DNA from 3 places in the Caldimonas taiwanensis NBRC 104434 genome. Region 1 is predicted to be linked to each of the others. Evidence: predicted binding sites of a transcription regulator. Region 1 holds the regulator's gene; each other region holds the start of a gene.
The links. The regulator sigma-54, encoded in region 1, starts transcription at its own class of promoters, with help from an activator protein. The targets are predictions, from matches to a motif close to TGGCANGNAANCTGCTTT.

Region 1 (4,541 bases):
GCCGCTGCGCTTTGCGGCCGATAGCCTGCGCTACGACGACGCGCGCAAGGTCAATGTGCTGAGCGGCCGGGTCGAGCTCACCAAAGGCAGCTTGCTGTTGCGGGCCGACCGGGTGGAGGTGCGCCAGTGGCCCGATGGCCACCACAGCGCCACGGCCAGTTCGGCGGCCGAGCCGGCCTTTTTCCGCCAGAAGCGCGAGGGGCTGGACGAGCATTTCGAAGGTCGGGCCCAGCGCATCGATTACGACAGCCGCACCGAGACCTTGCGGCTCAGCGGTCAGGCCATGATCCGGCGTGTGCGCGGCACCGATGTGGCCGACGAGATCGTGGGGCAGACCATCGTCTACGACCACGGGGCCGAGACCTACCATGTGCAAGGCGCCTCCGACGGCAGCCCGGACGGCCGGGTGCGTGGCGTGCTGTCTCCCTCCTCGGGGGGCGGCCGGGGGGAGGCGCGTTGAAGCCCCAGCGCATGCCCGAGCGGTCGGGCCCGGGCAGCCGCTTGGAGGTGTGGGGCCTGCAAAAGCGCTATGGCGCGCGGCAGGTGGTCAAGGACGTGCACCTGTCGGTCCAAAGCGGCGAGGTCGTGGGTTTGCTTGGGCCCAATGGCGCGGGCAAGACCACCAGCTTCTACATGATCGTGGGTTTGGTGCCGGTGGACGCCGGTGAGATCCGCATCGACGGCCACCGCGTGGAGCGCCGGCCCATCCATGAGCGTTCGCGTCTGGGCTTGAGTTATCTGCCGCAGGAGGCCTCGATCTTCCGCAAGCTCACGGTGGAGGAGAACATCCGCGCGGTGCTGGAGTTGCAGCACGATGCCCAGGGCCGGCCGCTCCAGGAGGCGGCGATCTCGCGCCAGCTCGATGAGTTGCTGGCCGAGCTGTCGATCGAGAAGTTGCGCCATGCGCCGGCCCCGTCCTTGTCCGGTGGCGAGCGCCGCCGTGTGGAGATCGCGCGGGCCTTGGCCACGCAGCCGCGCTTCATCCTGCTCGATGAGCCTTTCGCCGGGGTCGATCCGATCGCCGTGATCGAGATCCAGCGCATCATCGGCTTCCTGAAGTCGCGCGGCATCGGCGTGCTCATCACCGACCACAATGTGCGCGAGACCTTGGGCATCTGCGACCATGCCTACATCATCAGCGAAGGCCGGGTGTTGGCCCAGGGCACGCCGGCCGACATCGTCGAGAACCCCGACGTGCGCAAGGTTTATCTCGGCGAGCATTTCCGCATGTAAGCCCGGGAAGATGCCATGAAGCCTTCCCTGCAGGTTCGCCTGTCCCAGCATTTGGCGCTGACGCCTCAGTTGCAGCAATCGATCCGCTTGCTGCAACTGTCCACGCTCGAACTGCACCAGGAGGTCGAGCAGATGCTGGAGCAAAACCCCTTCCTCGACACCGAGGACGACGACGGCGACCCGATGACGGGCGTGTCCCTGCTGCCCGAGGCACCGGCAACCCGCCAGCGCGAGGCCGAGGCCGAAGCCGGCGAGGGCTTGGAGGCGGCCGAAGCGCCTGGGCTCGATGCGCTGGAGGTCGGCGCCACCGAGCGCGACGATTGGGAAAACGGCACCGAGGCTGACGACTTCGACGGCATCCGCGAGACGCCGGGCAGCCGCAGCGGCAGCAACGACGAGGAGCTCGACCCGATCGAGCGCGCCAGCCCCGGCATCAGTTTGCAGGACCACTTGCGCCAGCAGTTGCTCGGCATGCGCCTGTCGCCCGAAGATGCCGCGGCAGTGCAGGTGTTGATCGAATCGCTCGACGACGATGGATATCTCGCCGATTCGCTGGAGGACATCGCCGCGCACCTGGCCGGCCAGGACGAGGACGCCCGCCAAGAGCTGTTGGAGCGGCTGCGTTGCGCGCTGAAGTGGTTGCACAGCCTGCAGCCCACGGGCGTGGGCGCGCGCGACTTGTCCGAGTGCCTGTGTTTGCAGCTGCGTGCCCTGCCGCGCAGTGAGGCCCAGATCATCGCGCTGATGATCTGCCAGGGCCACCTGGAGGCCTTGGCGCGGCGCGACGTGAAAAAGCTGATGGCCGCCACTGGCGCCGATGAAGAACTGATCAAGCAGGCGCAAGCCCTCATCGTGGCCTGCGAGCCCAAGCCGGGGCGGCCGTTTGCGCGGGCCGAGGCCCACATCATCGTGCCCGATGTGATCGTGCAGAAGTCTGGCCGCGGCTGGAAGGCCGTGCTCAACCCCGAGGTGATGCCGCGCTTGCGCATCAACGACCTGTATGCGCAGGCCCTTCGACAGCAGCGTGGCAGCGCCTCCAGCCAGGCCCTGGGCGCGCGGCTGCAGGAGGCGCGCTGGTTCATGAAGAACATCCAGCAGCGCTTCGACACCATCTTGCGCGTCTCGCAGGCCATCGTCGAGCGGCAGAAGAACTTCTTCACCCATGGCGAGATCGCGATGAAGCCGCTGGTGCTGCGCGAGATCGCCGACGAGCTGGGCCTGCACGAGTCGACCATCTCGCGCGTGACCACGGCCAAGTACATGGCCACGCCCTTTGGCACCTTCGAGCTGAAGTACTTTTTCGGCTCCTCGTTGAACACCGAAGCCGGGGGCAATGCCTCCAGCACGGCGGTGCGCGCGCTGATCAAACAGTTCATCGCCGCCGAAGATCCGTCCCGCCCCTTGTCGGACAGCCAGATCAGCCAGATGCTCGAAGAGCAAGGCATCCAGGTGGCGCGCCGCACGGTGGCCAAGTACCGCGAGGCGCTGAAGATCGCGCCGGCCAATTTGCGAAAGGCCTTGTGAGTTATTCCCTGTTCTTGCCCTGCGCCGCTGGGGTGGAAGCTTGGTTGGCCGAGGAGGCGATGGCCTTGCTCGGTCCCGACACCCACGGCTCGATCGAACGTGGCGGCATCGCGCTCAGCGGTGATGCGCGTGCGGTGATGACGCTCAATCTGGAAAGCCGCCTGGCCCAGCGCGTGCTGCTGCGGCTGGCGCAGGGCCCGTACCGCCAGGAAGACGATCTGTATGCCCTGGCCCGCCAGGTGCACTGGTCGCAGTGGCTCAGCCCGGCGCAGACCTTCAAGGTGGACGTGACGGCCCAACGCTCGCCGCTGCGCAGCCTGCACTTTGCCGGTTTGCGCATCAAGGATGCCCTGTGCGATGCGATGCGCCAGGCCACCGGCCAGCGCCCCAGCGTGGATCGGCAGCGCCCCGATGTGCGGGTGATGCTGCATCTGACCGAACAAGAGGCCACGCTGTACATCGACACCTCGGGCGAGCCACTGTTCAAGCGCGGTTGGCGGCAGGACAAGGGTGATGCGCCGCTGAAGGAAACGCTGGCCGCGGCGATGCTGGCGGCAGCCGGCTGGCGTGGCACGCCCGAGGCCGGTGGCGCCTTGCTCGACCCTTGTTGCGGCTCGGGCACGATTGCCATCGAGGCCGCCCAGATCGCCTGCGGGATCGCCCCGGGGCTCACACGCCGCTTCGCGTTCGAACGTTTGGCGCCGTTTGCCACCGCGCAAGGGCGCTCCCAGTGGCAGGCCCTGAAGCAGGCCGCGCAGGCCCGCATCCATGCGCCGACGGTGCCGGTGTTGGCCAGCGACGTGTCGTTTCGCATGGTCGATTTCGCGCGCCGCAATGCACAGCGTGCCGGCGTGGCCCATGCCATCGAATTCCATGGTGGCGATGTGTTGGAGCGTGTGGCCCCGCGCCTGAGCGAGGGCTTGGCGCGCACGCTGATGCTCAATCCACCCTATGGCGAACGCATCGAGGCGCGCGGTCGCGTGGCGCGCAGCGCCGAGCAAACGGGCATGGCCGAGGAGTTCTATCCCCGTCTGGCCGCCCACTGGAAGCGCCATTTCGGCGGCTGGACGGCCTGGGTGCTCAGCCCGGACATGAAACTGCCCTCGCGCATGCGCCTGAAGGAGAGCCGTCGCATTCCGATGTGGAATGGACCGATCGAGTGCCGCCTGTTTCGCTTCGATCTGGTCAGCGGCTCGATGCGGGGCGAGGATCAGCCGGCGGCCAGGTAGCGATCGAGCAGCGCGACCGAGTAGCGCGAGGCCACCGCCTGCACGAAGGCGGTGAAATCCCCGCCCGCGTGGTCGTCGGCGCGGTCGGAGATGATGCGCAGCACGGCCAGGGGCAAGCCGTGGTCATGGCAGACCTGGGCGACGGCCGCCCCTTCCATTTCCACGGCCAGCGCGTCGGGCAGCTCGCGGCGCAGGGCCGCGCTTTCGGCGCTGGTGGACACGAAGCGGTCGCCGCTGAGGATCAGCCCCTCGTGCACGGCCGGGGTTCCGATGCCGAAGGTGGCCAAGGTGTCGGCGCCGAGCAGGCCGCTGGCCTCGGCAGCCACCGCACGTGCGGCGGCCAGCAGGCGCTGACTCATCGTCGCATCGGTGCGCAGACGCGACAGGCCGTACAAGGGCAGCTCATGCCGCGGAAAGATCGGCGAGGCGTCCATGTCGTGCTGCAAGAGCTCGCGAGCCACCACCAGGTCGCCCACGCGCACATCCGGCCCCAGACCGCCGGCCACACCGGTGAAGAGCACCGCCTGCGCCCCGAAGCGATGGATGGCCAGCGTG
Region 2 (4,541 bases), on a different contig from region 1:
ACCCGCCACTGGCTGGAGCGGGCCGTGATCGGGCTGAATCTGTGCCCCTTTGCCAAGGCGGTGCATGTTCGTGGCCAGATTCGCTGGGTGGTGAGTGCGGCCACTACGACCGAGGCGCTGTTGCAAAACCTGCGTGCCGAACTGCAGTGGCTTGCGCAAGCCGATCCGGCGGCGGTGGACACGACCCTGCTGATCCACCCGCATGTGTTGACCGATTTCCTCGACTTCAACGATTTCCTCGACGATGCCGAGGCCGCCGTGGCCGAGCTGGGGCTCGAAGGGGTGCTGCAAGTGGCCAGTTTCCACCCCGACTATCGTTTTGCCGGCACCGAGGCCGAGGACATCGCCAATGCCACCAACCGCTCGCCCTATCCCACCTTGCACCTGCTGCGCGAAGCCAGCATCGAGCGGGCGGTGGCCGCGTTTCCCGCGCCGGAAGCCATTTACGAAGCCAACATAGCCACGCTGCGACGGCTGGGCCCACAGGGCTGGGCCCGGCTGATGGACGATACCGACTCATGAGCCTGATCCTGGACGCATTCTGGCGCGCGCTGGCCTACTGCCTGCACCCGCGCGTCATCCTGTTGTCACTGGCGCCGCTGCTGCTGACGGCCGGTCTGTGTTTCGTGCTGGGCTGGTTCTACTGGGAGGCCGCGGTCGATGCGGTGGATGCCTGGCTGCGAGGCTGGGCCCTGGTGAACAGCTTCACGCTGTGGTTGGAATCGATGGGCGCCACCGGCCTGCGTGCGGTGATGGCGCCATTGATCGTGGTGGCGCTGGCCGTGCCGGTGATCGTCGTGGTGTCGCTGATGGCCGTCTCGGCCCTGATGACGCCGGCCTTGGTGCGCCTGGTGGGCGCTCGACGCTTCCCGCAGCTGCAGCGTCGCCAAGGCGACTCGTTCTGGCGGTCCCTCCTGTGGATGCTGGGGCACACCCTGGTGGCACTGGTCGCCTTGGTGATCAGCCTGCCGCTGTGGCTCATCCCACCGCTGGCGCTGGTGTTGCCGCCGCTGATTTGGGGCTGGCTCACCTACCGTGTGTTGGCCTTCGATGCCTTGGCCGACCATGCCGAGCGCGCCGAGCGCCGCGCCCTCATGCGCGAACACCGCTGGCCCTTGCTGGGCATGGGCTTGCTCAGCGGCTACCTTGGGGCTGCCCCGGCCTTGCTGTGGGCGCTGGGCGCCTTGGCCTTCATCCTGGCGCCGCTGCTGGTGGTGGTGTCGGTGTGGCTTTACACCTTGGTGTTTGCGTTTTCCTCGCTATGGTTCATCCACTACGCCTTGGCGGCGTTGGAGCGCCGGCGCCACCAGGCCGATCCCTGCGTTGCGTCCGTCGAGGCCCCCGCGGTGTCGCCTCCCGAGGCCGTGCCTGGGGCGGGCCGGCTCGAGCCCCCCGCAGGGCCGGGGACGCCGGACTGAGCCCCCAGCCACCCCCATCGATCCACGAGGGTTTTCATGGACTTCGGACTGATCATCGTTGGCGACGAGATCCTCTCGGGCAAGCGCCAGGACCAGCACCTGCCGCGGCTGTTGGCGCTGCTGTCGCAGCGCGGGCTGGCGCTGCGCTGGGCCCGATACGTGGGTGACGACCCGCCGCGCCTGGAGGCCGCGCTCAAAGACGCCTTTGCCAGCGGTGATGTGGTGTTCAGCTGTGGGGGCATTGGCGCGACGCCCGATGACCACACCCGCCAATGCGCCGCGCGTGCGTTGGGCGTGCCGCTGGCCCTGCATCCCCAGGCCAAAGCGCTCATCGAAGAGCGCATGCGCGACCTGGCGCGCGAACAAGGGCAGCCCTTCGAACCCGATCGGCCCGACAACGTCCACCGCCTCAACATGGGCGTCTTTCCCGAGGGGGCGACGATCATTCCCAACCCCTACAACAAGATTCCCGGCTTCTCCGTGGGGCATGTGCATTTCTTGCCGGGCTTCCCGGTCATGGCCTGGCCGATGATGGAATGGGTGCTGGACCATCGGTACCGGCATCTCTTCCATGCCCGCCCCCGATCGGAGCGCTCGGTCATCGTCTACGGCAGCATGGAGGCCACCCTCACCCCGTTGATGGAGTCCATCGAAGGGCGGCATCCCCAGGTGCGGGTGTTCAGCCTGCCCAGCGTCGACCATCCCGAGCACGGGCGGCACATCGAACTCGGGGTCAAAGGGCCGCCCGATGCGGTGAATCCAGCCTATGCCGACTTGCTGGCCGGCCTGCGGGCGCTGGGCGTGTCATTGGGCCCCGAATTGGTGCGAGACGCGGCCGCAACCAGCCCTTGATTGGTGCATCTCATTGCACTATTGTGGTGCTTTGAGGGGCGCCATGCCCCGTGGCGGTCGAGGGAGGTCGCGGGGGGCGGTCAGGGAGAGGGCTGCGACCCGTTGTCGTGCCGACGATGCACCGGAATGCGTCGGTCTTGGCATGCTTTCTGCTAAATTGCCCGCGCGGGCCGTGCTTCGGCCTCCCCTTTCCCCTCACACACATCCGCTAGGAGCATTTGATGGCCAATAAGACGGTCGCCGACGTGATGAAGATGGTGAAGGACCACGAAGTCAAATTCGTCGACTTCCGCTTCACCGATACCCGTGGCAAGGAGCAGCACGTCACCGTGCCCATCTCGGCCTTCGACGAAGACAAGTTCACGTCGGGTCACGCCTTCGACGGTTCCTCGATCGCCGGCTGGAAAGGCATCGAGGCCTCGGACATGCTGCTGATGCCTGACCCCAACACTGCCAACATCGATCCGTTCTACGAAGAGCCCACGCTTTTCATGACCTGCGACGTGATCGAGCCGGGCGACGGCAAGCCCTATGAGCGCGATCCGCGCTCGCTGGCCAAGCGGGCCGAGGCCTATCTGAAGTCCTCTGGCATTGGCGATGCGGCCTACTTCGGTCCGGAGCCCGAATTCTTCGTGTTCGACAGCATTCGCTGGAACGTGGACATGTCCGGCTGCTTCGTGAAGATCGAGTCCGAAGAAGCGGCTTGGAACACCGGCAAGGAGTACGAGCACGGCAACACCGGCTACCGTCCCACCGTCAAGGGCGGCTACTTCCCGGTGCCCCCGGTCGACTCCGGTCAGGACCTGCGCTCGGAGATGTGCCTGATCCTGGAACAGCTGGGTGTTCCGGTGGAAGTGCATCACCACGAAGTGGCCAACGCCGGCCAAATGGAGATCGGCACCAAGTTCAGCACCCTGGTGCAACGTGCCGACTGGCTGCAGCTGCAGAAGTACGTGATCCAAAACGTGGCCCATGCCTATGGCAAGACGGCCACCTTCATGCCCAAGCCCATCGTGGGTGACAACGGCTCGGGCATGCACGTGCACCAGTCGGTGTGGAAAGACGGCAAGAACCTGTTTGCGGGCGATGGCTATGCCGGCCTGTCGGACTTCGCGCTGTACTACATCGGCGGCATCATCAAGCACGCCCGTGCCCTCAATGCCATCACCAACCCGACCACCAACAGCTACAAGCGTCTGGTGCCGGGCTTCGAAGCGCCGGTCAAGCTGGCCTACTCCAGCCGCAACCGTTCGGCGTCCATCCGCATCCCCTACGTGGCCAATCCGAAGGGGCGCCGCATCGAGGCCCGCTTCCCGGACCCCATGGCCAACCCGTACCTGTGCTTCGCGGCGCTGCTGATGGCCGGCCTGGACGGCGTGGAAAACAAGATCCACCCCGGCGAAGCCGCCACCAAGGACCTGTACCACCTGCCGCCCGAGGAAGACGCGAAGATCCCGACCGTCTGCCACAGCCTCGACCAAGCGCTGGAGTACCTGGACAAAGACCGTGCCTTCCTGACCAAGGGTGGGGTGTTCACCGATGCCTTCATCGATGCCTACATCGAACTGAAGATGCAAGAAGTGACGCGCTTCCGCATGACCACCCACCCGGTGGAATTCGACATGTACTACAGCCTGTAAGGCCAACCGACGGCTCTTGTGAGGGAGCCGCTTGTGTGACGAAGGGTGGCATTTGCCACCCTTTGTCGCTTTCCAAGGCAGGCATGGCTGGACCCTGATGCCGCAGATGCCCGATACTGCAGGTTTGGCGACGCCGCAGACGAGCCGTGAACCCGGCGGCCGAGCCCAGGTCTATTCAGACGACAGAACAGCCCGTTCGCACTGACCTCATGCCACGAATCGACTTCTGCCGCTTGCTGGTGATGGCCGCCTGCATCACGTCTGCTGCGCCAGCCTGGTCGCAGACGGTCTACCGTTGCCCAGGCAACCATTTCACCAATGCCCTCACGCCCAAAGAGGCCGAGGCCAAAGGCTGTCGCGTGGTCGAAGGTGGCAATGTGACCATCGTGGAGTCGCGCCGGCCGCCCCCCGCAGCGGCCCGGCCCTCAGGCGGTGGCACGAGTTCGGCTGCGGCTTCGCCCGGCCCGCGCATCGACCCCAACGAGCAGCGGGCCCGTGACAGCGATGCCCGGCGCATCCTGGAGGCCGAACTGCGCCGTGAGGAGGAAGCCTTGGCTGCATTGCGCAAGGAGTACAACAACGGCGAGCCCGAGCGTCGCGGCGACGAGCGCAACTATCAGAAGTATCTCGA
Region 3 (4,541 bases), on a different contig from region 1:
GGCAGGCGCGCACTCGCGAGCCCAGGTAGCCGCAGGGACAGGGGTTCATCGCGGCGATCAGTTGAAAGCGCGCCGGAAACTCGACATGGTGCGCTGCGCGCGCGATGGTGATCTGGCCGGTCTCCAAAGGCTCACGCAGGACTTCGAGTGCCGCGCGCGGGAACTCGGGCAGCTCGTCCAGAAAGAGCACGCCTTGGTGGGCCAGCGAGATTTCGCCCGGTCGCGGAGGCGAGCCCCCACCGGCCAGCGCCACCGGCGAGGCGCTGTGGTGCGGGGCGCGCAGTACGCGCTGGCCCCAGCGCGCTGGATCGAAAGCGCCCACCAGGCTGAGCACGGCCGCCGACTCCAGGGCCGCTTCGGTGTCCAGCGCAGGCAGTAAGCCGGCAAAGCGCTGCGCGAGCATGGACTTGCCCGTGCCTGGCGGGCCCACCATCAGCACGCTGTGGCCCCCGGCGGCGGCGATCTCCAGCGCCCGCTTCGGGCCGGCTTGGCCCTTGACTTCGCGCAGATCGGGGCCAGCGACAGCTTGGGCTTGAGGACGCTCGCACACCCGCACCCAGCCGTGGGGGGGTGGCTCGCCTGCGCGCGGCGGCAGCAGCGACTGCACCACGTCCAACAAATGCCGCGCGCCATAGACGGTGGTGCCTTCGACCAGGGAGGCTTCGCGGGCGCTGTCCAGGGGCAGCACCATCGCGCGCGCGGCGCCTTGGCGACGCAGTGCCAGGCTCATGGCCAACGCGCCGCGCACGGCCCGCAAATCGCCGGCCAGCGACAACTCGCCGGCGAACTCGTAGCCGTCCAAGGCGGCGGCGGGAATCTGGCCTTGCGCGGCCAGGATGCCCAGCGCAATGGGCAGGTCGAAGCGGCCGGTTTCCTTGGGCAGATCGGCAGGGGCCAGGTTGACGGTGATGCGTTTGTTGTGAGGGAAGTCCAGCCCGCTGTTGATCAGCGCAGCGCGCACACGCTCACGGGCTTCCTTGACTTCGGTGTCGGCCAGGCCCACCAGCGTGAAGCTGGGCAGGCCGTTGGCCAGATGCACCTCGACGGTGACGGGCGGGGCCTGCAAGGCGGCCAGCGCCCGGCTGTGGATCACGGCCAGCGACATGGACGGGAGTCCTCCTGAACATGGTTGTTTTGCTGGGCACGCCAAGGTGCCCAAGCCTGCATTGTGGCGGCAGCCGCCGGCTCCGAGGCCTTGCCGCAGTCCCCGTGGCTGTGGGGGCACAGGTCTGGTGCATCGGCCTCGAATGCACCGAGGTCGTGCGTCGAGGTGCCGATATGGGCTCGCGATGTGCCGTCCTGGGGCGATCTGGGCCGGCTTGGCGATGGCATGTTTCCTGCAGTTGCAGCTGCGGGTTCATTTCTTCACCCCTTCAGGAGTTTGTCCATGCCTCGCAAGACCCTGCTCGCACTCGCCTTGGCCTCTGCCGTGCTCGCCGCTCCGGCGATGGCCGAAGGCGTGGCCACCAACTTCAGCCTGACCACCAATTACAAATTCCGCGGCCAGGACCAGACCGGCAACAAACCGGCCGTCCAAGGCGGCTTCGACTACAGCCTCGGGGGCTTCTACGTCGGCAACTGGAACTCCAGCATCAACTTCGCCAATGGCATCGAGATGGATGTCTATGGCGGCTACAAAGGGGAAGTGGCCGGCCTGGGCTACGACATCGGCGTGCTGCAGTACCTCTATCCCGGACTGTCCGATGCCAACACCACGGAAATTTACGGCGGTCTGAGCTACGGCCCGTTCGCGCTCAAGTATTCGCACACGGTCTCCGACGAGTACTTCGCCGTGCCCGACAGCCGCAACACCGGCTACTTTGCGCTGTCGGCCAACCTGCCGCTGATCGACAAGCTCACCCTCAATGCCGGGCTGGGCTACACGCTGTGGGCCAGCGATGCGGCCCCGCCCGATTACTACGACTACAAGCTGGGCGCCACCTATGACTTGGGCTCGGGCTTCTCGCTGGGAGGCCATGTGGTGGGGGCCAACAAAAAGAACTATTACGGCGACATCAACAAAGCGCGCTTCATCCTCACGCTGACCAAGGCCATGTAAGACCGCGGGTGCCCGGTCGGCAGCGGGCACCTTCTTTCACTTTCAAAGGAGCAAGCCATGAAGATGGTGACTGCCATCGTCAAGCCCTTCAAGCTGGACGAAGTGCGTGAAGCCCTCAGTGCCATCGGGGTACAAGGGATCACGGTGACCGAAGTCAAAGGCTTTGGCCGCCAGAAGGGCCACACCGAGCTGTACCGGGGGGCGGAGTATGTCGTCGACTTCCTGCCCAAGGTGAAGATCGAGGCGGCGGTGGACGATGCCATCGTCGATCGCGTCATCGAGGCCATCGAGGGCTCGGCCCGCACCGGCAAGATCGGTGACGGCAAGATCTTCGTGTCCGCGCTCGAACAGGTGGTGCGCATCCGCACCGGCGAGACGGGCAAGGACGCCCTGTGATTCCATCGACCCAGAGAGACAACCCATGAAGAAATTGCTAGCCATCTTGGCGTTTGGTCTGTCGACCCTCGGGGTCGTGGACCTCGCCTTCGCTCAAGACGCTGCGGCCTCGGCGCCTGCGCTCAGCGAAGCGGCCGCGCCTGCCGCTGCTGCTGCCGCCGATACCGCACCGGCGGCTGCCGCAGAGGCCCCAACGCCCACGGTGAACAAGGGCGACGTGGCCTGGATGTTGACGGCCACCCTGTTGGTCATCCTGATGACCATTCCCGGCCTGGCGCTGTTTTACGGCGGCCTGGTGCGAGCCAAGAACATGCTGTCGGTGCTGATGCAGGTGTTCGTGATCTTCTCGCTGGTGACCGTGCTGTGGGTGCTCTACGGCTACAGCCTGGCTTTCGGCGGCGGCGGTGCCTTCATCGGCACGCTGGACAAGGTCTTCCTGATGGGCGTGACGCAGGAGTCGCTGGCCGACACCTTCTCGCCGCAGGCCAAGCTGCCGGAGTACGTGTTCATCGCCTTCCAGGCCACGTTCGCGGCCATCACCTGTGCGCTGATCATTGGCGCCTTTGCCGAGCGCATCAAGTTCTCGGCGGTGCTGCTGTTCACGGTGCTGTGGTTTACTTTCAGCTACCTGCCCATCGCCCACATGGTGTGGTTCTCCGAGGGGCTGCTGTTCAAGGACGGCGCGCTGGACTTCGCCGGCGGCACGGTGGTGCACATCAACGCGGGGGTGGCCGCGCTGGTGGGCGCCTACATGGTGGGCAAGCGCATTGGCTTCGGCAAGGAGGCCATGCCGCCGCACTCGCTGACGCTGACCATGGTGGGCGCCTCGCTGCTGTGGGTGGGCTGGTTTGGCTTCAATGCCGGCTCGGCGCTGGAAGCCAATGCCCAAGCCTCGCTGGCCTTCATCAACACCATCGTGGCCACGGGCGCGGCCACCCTGGCCTGGTGCATCGGTGAAGGTCTGGCCAAGGGCAAGGCCTCGATGCTCGGGGCGGCCTCGGGTGCGGTGTCTGGCCTGGTGGGCATCACCCCGGCGGCTGGCTTGGTCGGCCCGATGGGCGCCATCGTCATCGGTTTGGCCGCTGGCTTCATCTGCTTGTGGGGGGTCAATGGTCTGAAGCGCATGCTCGGCGCCGACGACGCGCTGGACGTGTTCGGTGTGCATGGCGTGGGCGGCATCGTCGGCGCTTTGCTCACCGGTGTGTTCGCGGCGCCCGGCCTGGGGGGTGTTGGCGCGGCCGACTTCTCCATCGCTTCGCAAGTGTGGATTCAAGCCAAGGGCGTGCTGCTGACCATCGTGTGGTCCGGCGTGGTGTCGCTCATCGCCTACAAGATCGTCGATCTGGTCATTGGCCTGCGCGTGTCCGAAGAGGACGAGCGCGAGGGCCTGGACATCGCTTCGCACGGCGAGACGGCCTACAGCAAATGATCTCTGCGGCCTGCGCGCCTGCGTGCCCCTGCGGCACGCAGGCGCCGGCCCCAGCGCCCCGACGCCACCGTCACTGCAGGTGGCGTTTTTTTATTGGCGGGGGCAATAGCGCGTTCTCGGGCCGGGCGCCGGTGCCTTCGTTCCCCCCAGGTCGAGGGGGAAGGCCGGAGGGCTACGCTTTGTCACAAGCTTTTGCTTTGAAGGTTGCGGCGCCCTGACCTATAAGAAAAGCAGAAGAAGCAGCAGGTGCTATCACCTACCTTTGAGGGGAGGGACGGGGCATGGCGTGCTTTTGGCGATGGAAGGCGGCCGGTGTGTCCGCCTTGGCGGCGATGGCCTGGACCGTTGGGGGGGCCGTCCGTGCGGATCCAGTGTGTCCGCCACGGAATACCGTGGTGGCCGAGGTCGTGGCCATCGACATGCCCATGGTGTTCAACCGCCTGGGCGCGCAGAACGTCAACTGGCAAATGTATGCCTTGGCGCACGATCTGGTCTGGCGCGACCCCAAAGGGGTGCCCCGACCGGTGGAGCGGGCGCAACTGAAGCAGCCGAAGGCACTGCTGGGCAAGGTGACGCTGCGGCCGGACCTGCGGCCGCGTCCTTTGGTGTTGCGGCTGCACGCGGGGCAGTGCTTGCAGGTGCATCTGACCAACTTGC

Region 2: the regulator sigma-54 is predicted to act here: its motif matches at 2,409-2,426, upstream of glnA (type I glutamate--ammonia ligase).
Region 3: the regulator sigma-54 is predicted to act here: its motif matches at 1,327-1,344, upstream of CTA01S_RS07920 (TorF family putative porin).

What each region holds. Positions count from the first base shown of each region.
Region 1 covers NZ_BCWK01000011.1:55,543-60,083, forward strand. Annotated here, with positions in the region: gene lptA (lipopolysaccharide transport periplasmic protein LptA) at 1-460, shown strand, start outside; gene lptB (LPS export ABC transporter ATP-binding protein) at 472-1,233, shown strand; gene CTA01S_RS10830 (RNA polymerase factor sigma-54) at 1,249-2,757, shown strand; gene CTA01S_RS10835 (THUMP domain-containing class I SAM-dependent RNA methyltransferase) at 2,754-3,986, shown strand; gene CTA01S_RS10840 (5'-methylthioadenosine/adenosylhomocysteine nucleosidase) at 3,968-4,541, opposite strand, start outside.
Region 2 covers NZ_BCWK01000010.1:56,517-61,057, forward strand. Annotated here, with positions in the region: gene CTA01S_RS10210 (DUF1415 domain-containing protein) at 1-522, shown strand, start outside; gene CTA01S_RS10215 (EI24 domain-containing protein) at 519-1,418, shown strand; gene CTA01S_RS10220 (competence/damage-inducible protein A) at 1,455-2,270, shown strand; gene glnA (type I glutamate--ammonia ligase) at 2,492-3,910, shown strand; gene CTA01S_RS10230 (hypothetical protein) at 4,120-4,541, shown strand, end outside.
Region 3 covers NZ_BCWK01000007.1:50,025-54,565, forward strand. Annotated here, with positions in the region: gene CTA01S_RS07915 (YifB family Mg chelatase-like AAA ATPase) at 1-1,105, opposite strand, end outside; gene CTA01S_RS07920 (TorF family putative porin) at 1,388-2,059, shown strand; gene CTA01S_RS07925 (P-II family nitrogen regulator) at 2,117-2,455, shown strand; gene CTA01S_RS07930 (ammonium transporter) at 2,481-3,884, shown strand; gene CTA01S_RS07935 (cupredoxin domain-containing protein) at 4,199-4,541, shown strand, end outside.